3 regions of the Candidatus Dorea massiliensis AP6 genome follow, and region 3 is predicted to be linked to each of the others. Evidence: riboswitches for the same ligand, from Rfam matches in the RefSeq annotation. Region 3 holds a riboswitch; each other region holds the start of a gene.
What was found. Region 3 has a riboswitch for cobalamin ahead of ACESZP_RS04540 (ABC transporter substrate-binding protein). Riboswitches for the same ligand answer to the same signal wherever they lie in the genome.

Region 1 (5,106 bases), on a different contig from region 3:
TCTCTTCCTCCTGATTAGAAATTCACTCTGCTGTGCAAACCCTGGCTTTTTCAAGGCCAGGGTTCACGGGCTTCACCCTATATTCCGGGCTCCATCCACATTTCCCATGCAAGCATGAAAAATGTTCCTGTAGCCCAGAATGCACGGCTCATTGCTTACGTAAAAAAACCCTCATCCTTATAAAAGGACGAGGGCTACGCTCGTGTTACCACCTTTTTTCATAAACAGCTCGCGCTGCTTACCTCTTCAAGTGCCAGCTATCGACACTCTAGCACGCTAACGGGTGCGGGATTCCGTCGCAGCCTACTTCCTGCTCCGGAAAACTGCTTCCGGAAATGGGTTCGGTGCGAAGCTCGGGGATGTATTCAAAATCAGGAGATACGCGCGCCTCTCATCGCCCGGCTGCTTTCTGTCCGCTCCCTCCGACTTCTACTTGTTCCCGTCAAAGCCTTTTGGTTTATGTGTAAATCTGCGTTTATTATAGGCAGGGGAAACTGGTTTTGTCAAGCCCTTTTTCCGCTTTTTATCCAGCCCGGCAGATAATAAATCTGCCGTTTTCCCGTGGCCGTATTTGTGGTGATCTGCGCCTCGATGCCAAAGTACTCCCGGATATTTTCTTTTGTGAGCACCTCTTCCGGCGTACCGTAATCCACAATCTTCCCCTGATACATGAAAATAATCCGATCGCAGTACAGGGCAGCCAGATTCAGGTCATGAATGGACGAAAATACCGTCACGTCCTGCCCCTTTAAAATATCCATAATCTGATACTGATAGCTCACATCCAGATGGTTCGTGGGCTCATCCAGCACAATAAAGGCACTCTCCTGCATCAGCACACGGGCCAGCAGCACACGCTGCTTTTCGCCACCGGACAGGCTTAAGTAGGAACGGTGCTCGTAGCCGGACAGTCCCACTTCCTTCAGGCATTTTTCACAGAGCTTCTTGTCCTCCGCCGAATCCCCCTGCAGGAATTTTTTCTTGGCGTACCGGCCAAACATGACCATATCCCGCACCTCGAAATCAAACTCCACATGATTTTCCTGAGCCATGACTGCCATTTCCCCGGCCATTTTTTTGAAGGAAAAATCCAGCACATCCTTTTCATTCAGAAAAACGGTACCCCGGCCCGGCTTGTAGGTCCGGTAGATATTTTTGAGAAGCGTAGATTTGCCGCAGCCATTGGGACCAACCAGGCCCACAAACTCGCCGTCCTGCACTTCCAGGCAGATTTGTTCCAGAATGCTTTTTCCGTCTATCTGATAATCCAGATTTTTTACCTGTAAACTCATACTCTGCCTCCTCTACTTTTTTCCCATATTGCCCCGGCGAATCAGATACAGGAAGAAGGGCGCGCCGAAAAAGGCCGCCACCACGCCGATGGGCAATTCAGACGGAGCAATGATGGTGCGTGAAATCAGATCGGTAAGCATTGTAAAAAGACCGCCTCCCAGAATCGCCATGGGGATCAGCCGTCTGTGTCCGGATCCCACAAAGCTTCGCATAATATGGGGTACAACCAGTCCCACAAATCCGATCACGCCGCTGACGGATACCACAACGCCGGTCAGGATCGTGGAAGCCGCAATAATAACCAGTTTCATTTTACGGGTATCCACACCCAGAGTTTCCGCCACGTCATCGCCCAGAAGCAATACGTCCAGCTCCTTCGCGAACAGGAAAATGACCACGATTACCACAACGCCAACCACCACCACATATCTCAGCTTGCTCCAGGTGGCTCCGCTTAAGGATCCTACCATCCAATAGAGCGCCATCTTCGTCTTATCCGATCCCGTATTGATTCCGTATACCATCAGATTGGTAAAGGCCGAGAACAGGGCGGAAGTCGCGATACCCGCCAGAACCAGCTGCGTCGAGGTAATCCGGCCATGAATGGAGGCGATACTTAAAGACAGACAGATGGAGACAGCCGCTCCCATGGTAGCGCCAAAGATAACGGAATACCCGCCCATAAAGCTGAACCACCCAAGCAGGATCGCGCAGACTGCCCCGGCAGAAGCGCCGGAGGAGATACCCAGCACATAGGGATCTGCCAGGGGATTCTTGGTCAGTGCCTGCATCAGGACGCCGCACAGCGCCAGTCCCGCGCCTACGATAAAGGCCATCAGCACGCGGGGAAACCGGATATTCCAGATGATATTTTCCGTTTTGCCCTCCCAGGCAATTTGAAAGATATCCTTCCCAGAGATTTTATTTACCAGAATTTTTCCAATATCGCCTGCTGAGACGTTCACTGCGCCGATGGTTACCGATATGGTCAATACCGCGGCAATCAGCAGCAATACCAGCAGCAGCGTCACAAGGAAGCGGCCTTTGCCCGATTTTACTGTTCCTTTCATAGATTCCTCCTTCGAGAACACAAATAGAATGAGCAAGAAAAACGGGGAGCTTTCACTCCCCTGTCTTTCCCCCTGTTAGAATTTGTCCGGATACAGCTGCTCTGCAATGGTCTTCACTGCATTGGCGCTTCCTGCGCTTCCCTGCATATCACTGCAGCATACGGAGTAGATTCTGCCTTCCTTTACGGCGCGCAGATCCTTGGTGAACTCATTGGTCTCCAGGAACTCCCGCTTCTCTGCCACATCGTCTCCGGTATACTCCAGAATCAGAATCACGTCCGGATCACGCTCTACTACTTCCTCCCAGGAGGGCTTTGCCCAGCCTGCTTCGATATCATCGAAGATGGAGATACCGCCGGCCTTCTTGATGATGTCGCCCGGCATACCCTGGCAAGCGGTAAACGGTACATCCTCTCCGGAATCATAAGCAAATACTTTTACCGGATTCTCATAGGCCTCATCGCCCAGAGCGTCCTGCACCTCCTGCAGGGTATCCTTCATAGCCTGTACCTTCTCGGCTGCCAGTTCCTGCACCTTGAAGATATTTCCCAGAGTTTCATAATCCTTATAGAGATCCTCGAAGGTTGCACTGTCTGTGCATACATACGGGAAGTACATCGTGATACCGTTTTCCTCGCAGAAATCCTTGTTGAAGTTTTTATCTGAGAATGTGGAATCCCATCCCATCAGAAAATCACAGCCGGTTGCCAGCAATTCTTCCTTGGACAGATTGGTCAAGCCCTCGCCCGGATTCATCAGCTGAGGAACCTCATCCCGGGCCGGATACTCGGAAGCCGTACTCCAGCAGAAGCCCTTGGTATAGCCTACCATCTGGTCCTGCAGTCCCAGATCAAAGAAAAAGTCTGCCATCTGGTCGCCGGACGCTACCACAGCGGAGGGCATTTTGGTGATGGTGTACTCTACGTTCTCGCCCAGTCCGGAACGCTCCAGGTTCAGGGTGATGCTGACCGGCTCATAATCGCTGTCTGCATCGACCGTCTCATCAGCTGCGTCGGTACTTTCTGCATCCTCTGTGGTCTCCTCCGCAGTGGTGGTTGTGGTATCCGCAGTCTTGGAACCACAGCCTGCCAGCATACCAGCCACAAGGCAGGTGCTTAACAATACGCTTACTACTCTCTTCTTCATGTTCTTTCTCCTCTGTTGTATAAAATGATTCGTCCATAAAAAAAGCACCACCCAATCACTTCTGATCAGATGATGCACCCGTATTCGGCATCCGGACGCACTGCGCCCTTTATCTTTCGCAAATGTCATGGACCGTGACAGCAAAAGCAGAATAAGCAGGTCTTCTGACTTACGCTGGCCTTATTTGTCTTCCTTCTTCCCGTCCCGTACCGTTTCCTGTACCTTACGGACAGTGAAGGAAAACGGCCCTGAAACTTCGCGCTTACAGCGGCGGCACCGCACAGGATTTACACCTGTTTCCCTTTTCACCGGCCCAACATTTCTGTTAGCCGACACTCACTCCGTTAGATATATTACCTATTTTCCGTTTTCTTGTCAAGCATCAAATATTGTTAATCCATGCCAGTTCCTTCCATTCCTCCACAATGCGATAAAACAAAAAACTCCTGGATAACCAGAAGTTTTTCAGCAGTCGATAGGGGAATCGAACCCCTGTTTTCGCCGTGAGAGGGCGACGTCTTAACCGCTTGACCAATCGACCATTTCCTATGTTTTTGTGCCGCACCCTTGCGACTTGTTTAGTATATAATAAGGCAACAGGAAATGCAAGTGTTTTTTTCAAAATTTTTAATTTCTTTATATTTCACGTATTTTTTATATTTTTCTGATAATTTATACATCTTTTTTTCTTACTCCCTGACGCTTCCATCTTCCCCTATTGTAACGCCGCCGAAGCACAGCCCCTGCAGATTTCCGTAGAAGGCTGCCCGCCCACTGCCATCCATCAGTCCCATCTGGTTGGCCGTACTGACACAGGGAATCACCCTTACCTCTGTGCCGTCGTCTGTAATGGTCAGCTCTGCCATCATGGTTTCGTAGGTCCGGTTTGCGAAAATAAAATTGCCCAGGCTATAAAAAATCGGTTTCCCCTGATAATATTCGATCCCCTGCAGTACATGAGGGTGCGCGCCGATCACAGCGTCTGCCCCGGCGTCGATATACTGGCGGGCCAAGGACTTCTGATACTCCTCCGGCTCTGTGTTCCGCTCGATTCCCCAATGGACATAGACCACTACATAGTCGCACTGCTGCTTCGCCGCCTGTATCTCCCCCAGAAGCTTCGTGGGATCATAGGTGGTAAAGAGACCGGAATTGCTCCGGGACGCCGTCCAGGAATGCTCCGGAATCACACGGGTGGCTCCCAGAAAGCCAATGACCCGTCCGCCTGCCTCCATGGTTTTCAGAGCCTTTGCCTCCTCCAGGTTCTGCCCCGCTCCCACATGGAGAATTCCTGCCTCGTCCAACGCTTCAAGGGTCTCCTTAAGCGGGCCCCGTCCGAAATCCAGCATATGGTTATTGGCCAGGGTCACGATATCTGCCCCCAGCTCCGGTAATACAGATGCATATTTGGGATCCACCCGGAAGGTATATTGCTTATCTTCCATTGCCTCACCGGTAGTTCCAAAAGGAAATTCCTGATTCAGCATGAAGATATCGGCGCCGCGGGTAATGGAAAGCAAATCTGATGTGGCCGCTGCAGAAATGCCGTTTCGCTCGTATTTTTCCTGTAAAACATCAGTCAGAAACAGGTCGCCTG
Region 2 (5,106 bases), on a different contig from region 3:
GCTGTCTCCGGAGCTGACCATGGCCACGGTCTGATCCTTCATTGCTTCCTCCACTGCCATCCGGCAGCGCTTCACTTCCTGCATCATGGGAGTCGCCAGATAATTCTTATCCGGGAAGAACTCCTTTAACATCTCCACATAGGTGGTATAACCGGTAATAATATCCGCATTGTTGATAACGTCGATACATTTGGCGGTCATATGCTCATAACCGCCGGGGCCGAAGCCCACCACGTATAATTTTCCCATTGTATTCTCCATTTTCTATCTGAAACTCTGTCGGGCTCCTTTTCCGGAATCCCGCTGATATCTGCTTATTTCTCCGGCTCCCGCAGATTCTCCACAAATGCCTCCAGCTCCTCCGGGCTCGCATTCTCCCGGATTCGGTAAAACAGCTTGTCAATGGCCTTGCCGAAGCCCTTTTTCTCCGCTTCCTCTTCCATCCAGTGCTTGACCTCCTGCATCCGGGGTACCGCCTGCTGGAAAATCATCCAGCGCATGAAATCCTCTTCAAACTCTTCCAGAATCTCACCCGCCTGACAGACTGCTTCCTTCTTGGCCCGGTTGTTAGTCTCTGCTAACTCTTCAAGGTCGTCCATATTATAAAAGAAGGTGTGGGGGAACTCGGCGATGGTCTCCTCGATGTCCACCGGAACCGCCAGATCCACGAAAACACGGGGCTTATCCGTCGTCATGTGCTCCTTCACCTTCGTGCCGGTCAGCGTATAATGGGGGCTGGCCGTAGCGCTGATAATCACATCCATGGCGTTGATGTAATCGTAGCGCTCCTTATAATCAATCAGGGTATTGGATTCGCTCTTGATATGGGCGTCGTGGGTCATTGTTACATTGCGGATGGTGCTGTAGATATTTAAGCCCTTCAGGCTGTACAGATTCTTCAGTACGATACCGCCGATCTGACCGGTACCGCCGATAACCATAACATTTTTACCCGCCAGGCTTCCGCCAAAGGCTTCTTCCGCTGCCTTGACCGCCAGGGTCGCCGTAGATACCGAGGTCTTTGACAAATCCGTATCCGTCTTAATCTTCTTGGAACAGGTCACGGCATAGCGGAACAGGGTATTCAGGTATTTGCCGCTGTTGCCCGCCTCCTGTGCCAGCGCATGCGCATGCTTTACCTGGCCGAGAATCTGATCCTCGCCCACCACCATGGAATCCAGTCCCGCTGTCACGGAAAACAGGTGATTGACCGCTTTTCTGTCCTGATAGAAGCGCAGATAATCGGATACGTCCTCTTTCACGGCTGCCGCTCCGGATTCCCGGAGAATCAGCTCCTGCAGCCTGGTAAATACGTTTTTCTTCTTATCCTGTTTTTTATCAAAATAGGTATAAATCTCTGTCCGGTTGCAGGTAGCGATAATGACGCTCTCTGCCGCGCCGCCCTCGTCTATGAGGATTTTCTCAAGCTCCGCCTGCTTCTCTTTGGTAAAGGCGAAAAGCTCCCGAACCTCCAGCGGCGCCGTCTTATGGCTGATGCTGATAAGCCGGATGCTCATTACGCTTCGACTCCCTTCCGGAACTCATGGGTAAAGGTCTTGTCATAAAGCCTGGACAGCTCATAATCATCTCCCAGGAAATCTCCTACTACAGTCAGCGCAGTCTTGGTGATGCCTGCTGCCTTTACCTTCTCTGCAATGTCCATCAGGGTTCCCCGCACAATCTTCTGCTCCGGCCAGCTTGCCTTGTATACAACTGCCACAGGTGTATCCGGACGATACTCCTTCCGAAGGGTTGCGGACAGCTCGTCCATCATACCGATGCTCAGGAAAATGATCATGGTGGCGTGATGTCTGGCCAGATCCTGAAGCTTTTCCCCCTCCGGCATGGGCGTTCTGCCCTCCATGCGGGTCAGGATCACCGTCTGGCTCACACCCGGCAGCGTGTATTCCTTCTTCAGGGCTGCCGCAGTCGCCAGGAAAGAGCTGACCCCCGGAATGACCTCATACTCGATACCCATGCGATCGAGAGCGTCCATCTGCTCCCGGTGCGCGCCGAAGATAGCCGGGTCGCCGGTATGTACACGGACCACCTTCAGGCCCTTGGCTTCGCCGTCCTTCATGACAGCCAGAACCTCTTCCAGGGTCATGGTGGCGCTGTTATAGATCTGCGCGCCCTCCTTGGCGTCCGCCAGCACCTTGGGGTTTACCAGAGAACCTGCGTAAATGATAATATCCGCGCTGTCGATCAGTTTCTTTCCCTTAATTGTCAGAAGCTCCGGATCTCCCGGGCCTGCTCCGATAAATGATACCATTGTTTTACCTCTTCTCTCTCTTGATGATGACGGTTGTAAAGTAACTGTATGTTCTCTCCGGATCCAGGGATCCGATATATTCGTCCTTCATACCCACGCAGCTGATGACCGTAGCGCAGCCTTCCGCGCGGTCATACTTTTTCATCAGCTCCAGGATGCGGCCAATGCTGCCTCCTGCCTTCATGATGACCACGTTGTCATAGTGGGCGATGGCCTCCTCCACCTGCTGCTCCGCACGGACGGAGGGCACGATCACCAGGGACTCATTTCCCTCCATCAGCGGTAACCGGGCCGCAGCCGCTCCGCTGCAGAAGGATGGGATACCCGGGATAATCTCCGTTTCAAAGCCATGCTCTGCCACATACTGGTTCACATACATGTAAGTGCTGTATACCGAGACGTCGCCCAGGGTAATCATAGCGATATTCTTTCCCCGGGAAAGCTCTGCGGTCAGCTGCTCGCAGGCCGCTGCTCTGCACTTCTTCCGCTCCTCCTTATCCTTTGCCATCCGGAAAATGACTTCCAGGAGGTGCTTATGCTCCAGTTCCACCACCGGGCGGATGATTTCCAGCGCCGTACTCTCTTCTCCGGCTTCTTTTACCGGAACGGCGATGATATCCGCTTCATCGAGAATCCGTTTTGCTTTCAGCGTCAACAGCTCCGGATCACCCGGACCCACGCCGATGCCGTATAATTTACCCTTCATCTATTTATTCTCCTCCTGCTCCTGGGCTGCCCGGGCGCGGTTCATGGCGTCCTCGGTCAGATCCTTTACGATTTCACTTGCGATCAGAAGTCCCGCTACGGACGGTACAAATGCGGTCGAACCCGGAATGTCACGGCGTTCAGTACATTTATGCTTGGCTCCCGGCGGGCAGATACAGTTGGTTCTGCAGCTGATGGACATGTCCTCGATGGGACGCACCGCCTTCTCCTTGGAGTAGACCACCTTCAGCTTTTTGATGCCGCGTTTTTTCAATTCGCGCCGCATGACTCTCGCCAGCGGACATACGCTGGTCTTATAGATATCCGCCACCTCGAACAGGAAGGGATTCAGCTTATTGCCCGCTCCCATGCTGCTGATCAGGGGCACGCCTGCCTTCTCACATTCCTCCACCAGAGAAATCTTCGCGGTGACTGTATCGATGGCGTCCACCACATAGGTGTACCGGCTGAAATCAAATTCATCCTTATTTTCCGGCAGGAAGAAACAGAGATGTGTATTGACCTCCGCCTTCGGATTGATCTCCAGGATACGCTCCTTCATGACCTCGGCCTTGTACTTACCCACCGTCTTCCGGGTGGCAATAATCTGGCGGTTCAGGTTCGTCAGGCACACCTTATCGTCGTCGATGAGATCAAAGGCTCCCACGCCGCTTCTCGCCAGGGCCTCCACCACATAGCCGCCCACGCCGCCGATACCGAAGACTGCCACCCTGGAATGCTCCAGAATCTCCATGGCTTCTTTTCCCAGTAAAAGTTCTGTTCTTGAAAACTGATTTAACATAATTTTCTCCTCATACGCTTGCAAAACAAAAAGAGATCTGTATTTTATGACAGATCTCTCCTTATGATCAGCAGCGGATTTCATCCCATCCGCCGCCAACTATATCCGGAACCGCTTTCCACGGAAGCCTGTCCATTTCCCGCAAAGAGCAGGTAGCCTGGCTTGCAGACACGCTGCTTACAGTGACCGGATCGCTCAGGTCTTCCACCTGATTCCCCTGCTTTATGCATCATGCATACTCTCTGCGTTATACCTTAGTCAGTGTAGCATACAGACGGGCTTTCGTCAACAAAATATACCCTATAGGGTTTCCCTTTTAACAGGTTGCTCCTCCTGTCAGATGAAGCTGCGCATCCAGAATCTCCTGCTTTCTCTCCAGAATTTCATCAGACAGAAGCTGCTGCTCCACGTTATCGAAGCCGAGACGTTCGATGGTCGCAGCGAAACGTTCGCCGGTAATGCCCTGCTCCCGATACAGGAGAATCGCCTTTTCAATCACGTTTAAGGCTTCTTCCTTACTAGTGAACACCTTACGCAGCGCTTTTCCGTGATTGATTTTTTTGCCCCAGCGGCCGCCGATGTAAATCTTAAATCCGTACTGACCGTCTTCGATGGCGTCGAAACGGCATTGACCCACACAGCGGCCGCAGTTGTTACAGATTTCTTTGTTAATCTCCAGAACGCCGTCCTTCACCTTTGCCGCGCCGATGGGACAGGCTGCCTCTACGCTGCACTTCTTACATCCGTTGCAGCTATCCTCGTCAAATTCGGGGATTCTCTGACCAATGATTCCCAAATCATTTAAATCCGGTTTTACACAATTGTTGGGGCAGCCGCCTACCGCAATCTTAAATTTGTGCGGCAGCTTTACCGTGTGATACCCCTCATAAAAACGGTGATGGATTTCCTCGGAAATGGCGAAGGAATCCAAAAGTCCATACTGGCAGGTGGTTCCCTTACAGGCTACAACCGGGCGTACCACAGAACCGGTTCCACCTGTAATTAGTCCTTCTCTGGCAATATATTCCTTGAATTCTTCGATTTTGTCGTAGGGAACGCCCTGTACCTCCACCGTCAGACGGGTGGTAAAGGTTATCACTCCGTTTCCGAATTTTTCCGCCGCTTCCGCAATGCATCTCTGCTGCGCAGCCGTTATCTTTCCATTGACGGTAATGATTCTTGCCGAGAAATTATCGGTTCCCTTATTGCTCAGAAATCCCATTGCCTTTACGCGCTTTTCATCTTCCTTGCTGATTGTTAATGTAGCCATTGTGTGCCTCCTTTTATTCTTCCTCTGTTAATTCTGTATGGAAGGTCATGCCACCCT
Region 3 (5,106 bases):
GGGCGTGCTGATTATGGGCGAGAGCGGTATCGGTAAGAGTGAGGCTGCACTGGAGCTGATTAAGCGTGGTCACCGTCTGGTTACCGACGACGTGGTAGAGATTCACAAGGTCAGCGACGATACCCTGGTGGGCCGTTCCCCGGAGATTACCAAGCACTTCATTGAGCTGCGCGGCATCGGTATTGTGGATGTAAAGACACTGTTCGGTGTGGAGTGCGTCAAGGAGACCCAGACCATTGACATGGTCATCAAGCTGGAAGACTGGGATAAGGACAAGGAGTACGACCGTCTGGGACTGACCGAGGAGTATACAGAATTCCTGGGCAATAAGGTGGTCTGCCATTCCCTGCCCATCCGTCCGGGCCGGAACCTGGCTATTATCGTAGAGACTGCGGCAGTTAATAACCGTCAGAAGAAGATGGGTTACAACGCGGCGCAGGAATTGTACCGTCGTGTGCAGGAAAGCATGACAAGAAAGAATTAAAAGGATACTGGGGGATATAGGATATGAAAAAATATTGTTTTGGAGCTGATATCGGCGGAACAACCATGAAGCTGGGACTCTTTGACGCGGATGGCATGGTTCTGGATAAATGGGAGGTGCCGACCCACACAGAAAATGAGGGCGAAGCGATTCTGCCGGATCTGGCAAAGACCATTTTGGATAAGATAGAAGAGAAAAAGCTGAACAAAGAAGAAATCGCGGGTATCGGCGTAGATGTACCGGGACCGGTAGCTGCGGACGGCAGTGTTCCGCATACTGCCAATCTGGGCTGGGGCTACAAGGCTGTTACAAAAGAACTGACAGAGCTTACCGGACTGCCCTGCAAGGCAGGCAATGACGCCAACGTGGCAGCCCTCGGCGAAATGTGGCTGGGTGGTGGAAAAGGGCACCGGGACGTGCTGATGATTACCCTGGGCACCGGTGTCGGCGGCGGTATCGTCATCGACGGACAGATTCTGGTGGGAGCCCACGGGGCAGGCGGCGAGATCGGTCATATCCATGTAAAGGACGGCGAGGAGAACTGCTGTGGCTGCGGCAACAAGGGCTGTCTGGAGCAGTATGCGTCCGCTACCGGTATTGCGCGCCTGGAGCGGGAGTGGCTGGAAAAGAGCGACGAGCCTTCTATTCTGCGCGACCATGAAATCAGCGCCAAGTCCGTCTTTGATGCAGTGAAAGAGGATGATGATCTGGCCAAGAAGATCGCGGATGAATTCGGCGATTACCTGGGCAAGGCGATTGCTTCCATGACTGCGATTCTGGATCCGGAAGTCATCGTTATCGGCGGCGGCGTCTCCAAAGCAGGTTCGATTCTGCTGGATTATGTGCGCAAGCACTACCAGCCGGTAGCATATAAGTCTACCCGTGAGACTGCCTTCGCTCTGGCGGAGTTGGGCAACGACGCAGGCATCTATGGCTGCGCCAAGCTGATATTAGGATAGGCGAAAGACGGCATATTTCGACTGCTTTTGTGCAAATTACAGAAAATGCAGCAGAAATTACCGATATTTTTCGACGGCAGAAGGTATTGACTTTTGCGGATTCCCGTAGTAGAATCATCTCAACAAAAGATAATACATATTGAAAAACTAATGATAACAAAGGCGTTACCAATTCCCGTGGTAACGCCTTTTTTCTATATTTCAGGGCACCAGGCCCTATCTCTCCCTTTTATTTTATTCGACCTTGCGGTTGCGCTCTCCCGGCGCAGCCGGACAAGTCGAATACCAAAAGAATAAAAAGTTCAAAAAATTCATAAAAGTCGTGCTCTTGCTGTGTCAGGAGCGGCTTTTTTGCGTTGAATTGTATTTTGTGGGAAACATTCCGAAAAAAAAGAAAATGTGAATTGACAGAAGTTGTAAACTATGACAATATATTAACGAAAAGTTCATAAAGTCGGCAAATGCCGCGCAAAAGATAAGTTTGAGCGAAGGTTCAATTAAAAGGGAATCCGGTGAGAATCCGGAGCGATCCCGTCACTGTGATAGCCAGTCCAAAGCAAGATGCCACTGGAAGAGATTCTGGGAAGGCGCCGCGGGCGTTCACGCTTAAGTCAGGAGACCTGCTTATTTTTAGATTTATAAAAGAGAGAGTTCTTGCGGAAGACAGGATAATTCTTACTTGAGGGCGATGCTTTTCCTTTAAAAGGCAGGGATAAGCGTGCGCTTTTTTGGTGAGTAACAAGTCGGATGCGAATCCGGCTTTTTTTATGCAGAAAAGAGATGGAGGAAGCTTTTCTCAATCGTAAAGGATGCGCTGACAGGAGAACAAAGAAAACAGTCAACAAAGCAGAAAAAGAAAGGAAACGCTAATGAGAATCGCAAAGAAATGTATCACCATGTCACTGGCTGCAGCACTGCTGCTGTCCGGCTGCGGCGGAAGCGGAAGCAATTCCAGCTCCAGCGCAAGCAACTCTGATAAAAAGGTTCTGACCTTCGGATGTCAGATGTACACCGACGGTATCGTGAACACCGTAACCGACGAGAACGGCGGCTGGAACGCCATGCGTTATGGTATTACGGAAGGCCTGTTCAAGTTCAATGACAGCATGGAAGTAGAGCCCTGGCTGGCAGACAGCTATACGGTCAACGACGAGCATACCGAGTGGGTCATCACTCTGAAGGACGGCATCAAGTTCTCCGATGGCTGTGATCTGACGCCGACCAAGGTAAAAGAGTATTTCGAGTACCTGAAGGAGATGGGACCCAGCGGTTCCGCAAAGCCCCAGAAGTACCTGGAGTTCGAGGCAACCATCATCGCGGATGATGAGGCCAATACCCTGACCATCCAGACCACTCAGCCCTACGCGAACCTGCCGGGACAGCTGGCACATCCGACCATGGCCATCGTCGATGTGGCAGATACCGAGAACTTCGACAACGGCACCATCGGTACCGGCCCGTATATGATCGAGAAATTCAACGGTGTAGGTGTAGGCTACGATCTGGCAGCAAACCCGAACTATCGTGAGGAAGTTCCCTATGATGAAGTAAAGCTGATGTACATGGGCGACGCTTCCGCGAAGACCATGGCTCTGCAGAGCGGTCAGGTAGACCTGGTAGAGAACATCACGAACGTATCCGATATCCAGGATTTCAAGGATAACCCGGATTTCACCGTAGATATCGCTTCCGGTGTACGCTGCGGCTTCAGCTGGATGAACTTCGACGGCGTGTTGGGCAATAAGACTCTGCGTCAGGCTATCCTGATGGGTATCGACTATGACACCATCTGCCATTCCAAGACCATCGGTGACCTGTACACACCGGGCTTCTCCGTACTGCCCTCCACTCTGACCTACGGTTATGAGAAGCTGAACAACCCGTATCAGTACGATCCGGAAGGCGCTAAGAAGCTCCTGGACGACGCTGGTATCGTAGATACCGACGGCGACGGCATCCGTGAGATCGACGGACAGAACATCAACCTGCACTATGTATCTTACGAGAACCGTCTGCTGAACGACTTCTCGAATGCGCATATCCAGTACCTGGCTGAGATTGGCATCGGCTGCACCGCAGACTACGGCAGCTCCGACGACCAGTGGAGTAAGCTGGCAGCAGGCGACTACGACTTCAATAACAATAACTGGATTACCGTAGGTACCGGCGACCCGTACGCTTACATGGCAAACTGGGCTACCGACACCACCTACTGCGGATATTCCAATCCGGAGTACGACGCTCTGTTCGAGGAGCTGAAGAGCGAGATGGACCAGGATAAGCGTGAGGATCTGATTTTCCAGATGCAGCAGATTCTGGTAGATGACGCAGCAGTCCTGATTGACGGCTACTACAACTCTTCCATGATTTACTCCAAGAATGTAGGCTATGCGCACATTCACACAGCAGATTACTACTGGCTGACCACTGAGATTACTCCGGCTGAGTAATCGGTAGTTCTCTATTAACCATACAGGCTGCCCCCATCCGGCCCCGCAGAGGTGGTTTCGGGTGAGGGCAGCTTCATTTTTCAGCAAAGGAGCGAGAATTTTGAATAAAAAGCAGATCTTCCGTCGATTGGCACAGATTGTCATCGTGCTGATCGGTATCAGTTTTATCACGTTCCTGCTGACCTATCTGTCTCCCGGCGACCCGGTTCGGAATATGTTCTCTGCGACCGGTGTGATGCCCACGGAGGAACTGGTACAGCAGACCCGGGATGAGCTGGGACTTAACGATCCCTTCCTGACACAGTATGTGCGCTGGCTGACCAACTGTCTGCGCGGAGATTTCGGTAAATCCTACAGCCTGAATAAGCCTGTGGTAGAGCTTCTGGCAGCACGTCTTCTGCCGACCCTGAAGCTGACGCTCATGTCTCTGATTTTAATGCTGGTTCTGGCAGTGCCCCTGGGAGTGGCTTCCGCCCTGCATAAGGACGGTTTCATTGATTATGTCTGTCGTGCAGTGACCTTTGTGGGCTGCGCCATGCCAAACTTCTGGGTGGGACTTCTTCTGATGCTGTTACTTTGCGTAAAGATCCAGATTTTCCCTGTTATTGCTTCGGGTGGTGATTTCAAGAGCCTGTTCCTGCCGGCCCTGACCCTGGCCATCGCCATGGCGTCCAAGTATACCAGACAGGTACGTACCGCCGTGCTGGAGGAGCTGAGCCAGGACTATGTCATCGGCGCGGAGGCCCGAGGCGTCAAGCGCTCTACCATTATCTGGAAAAATGTATTTCCGAATGCCCTTCTGCCCCTGATTACCATGCTGGGTCTCTCCATCGGAAGCCTGCTTGGCGGTACCAGCGTGGTAGAGGTGATCTTTTCCTACCCGGGCCTGGGCAATCTGGCAGTGACTGCCATCACATCCAGCGACTATAACCTGATTCAGGGCTATGTGCTGTGGATGGCGCTGATTTACATGGTCATCAATCTGATTGTGGATGCATCCTATATCTATATCGATCCCCGGATGCGCCTGAAGAGGTAAGCATATGAAAAAGACGTTAAAATTTCTTCGTGAACATAAACAGTTTACATTTTTTGCTTTTCTGGCGATCCTGATCATTCTGGCGGCAATCTTCGCTCCGCTTTTGACCGGCGGCGTGGATCCGCTGAAGGGTTCCCTGACGGATGCGCTGGAGGCGCCCAGCAAGGCGCATAT

Region 1: another riboswitch for cobalamin. It lies ahead of ACESZP_RS10840 (ABC transporter substrate-binding protein); the one in region 3 lies ahead of ACESZP_RS04540 (ABC transporter substrate-binding protein).
Region 2: another riboswitch for cobalamin. It lies ahead of ACESZP_RS05925 (tRNA threonylcarbamoyladenosine dehydratase); the one in region 3 lies ahead of ACESZP_RS04540 (ABC transporter substrate-binding protein).

The regions. Positions count from the first base shown of each region.
Region 1 covers NZ_CAXTKW010000009.1:127,484-132,589, forward strand. Annotated here, with positions in the region: gene ACESZP_RS10830 (ABC transporter ATP-binding protein) at 504-1,292, opposite strand; gene ACESZP_RS10835 (iron chelate uptake ABC transporter family permease subunit) at 1,305-2,363, opposite strand; gene ACESZP_RS10840 (ABC transporter substrate-binding protein) at 2,439-3,509, opposite strand; cobalamin riboswitch at 3,647-3,864, opposite strand; tRNA gene ACESZP_RS10845 (tRNA-Glu) at 3,979-4,050, opposite strand; gene ACESZP_RS10850 (CapA family protein) at 4,199-5,106, opposite strand, start outside.
Region 2 covers NZ_CAXTKW010000004.1:171,840-176,945, reverse strand. Annotated here, with positions in the region: gene cobJ (precorrin-3B C(17)-methyltransferase) at 1-249, opposite strand, end outside; gene hemA (glutamyl-tRNA reductase) at 315-1,517, opposite strand; gene cobM (precorrin-4 C(11)-methyltransferase) at 1,517-2,272, opposite strand; gene cobI (precorrin-2 C(20)-methyltransferase) at 2,277-2,978, opposite strand; gene ACESZP_RS05925 (tRNA threonylcarbamoyladenosine dehydratase) at 2,979-3,779, opposite strand; cobalamin riboswitch at 3,910-4,037, opposite strand; gene ACESZP_RS05920 (ferredoxin-like domain-containing protein) at 4,096-5,049, opposite strand; gene ACESZP_RS05915 (FAD-dependent oxidoreductase) at 5,063-5,106, opposite strand, start outside.
Region 3 covers NZ_CAXTKW010000003.1:141,226-146,331, forward strand. Annotated here, with positions in the region: gene hprK (HPr(Ser) kinase/phosphatase) at 1-484, shown strand, start outside; gene ACESZP_RS04535 (ROK family glucokinase) at 508-1,443, shown strand; cobalamin riboswitch at 1,904-2,085, shown strand; gene ACESZP_RS04540 (ABC transporter substrate-binding protein) at 2,313-3,893, shown strand; gene nikB (nickel ABC transporter permease) at 3,994-4,932, shown strand; gene nikC (nickel transporter permease) at 4,937-5,106, shown strand, end outside.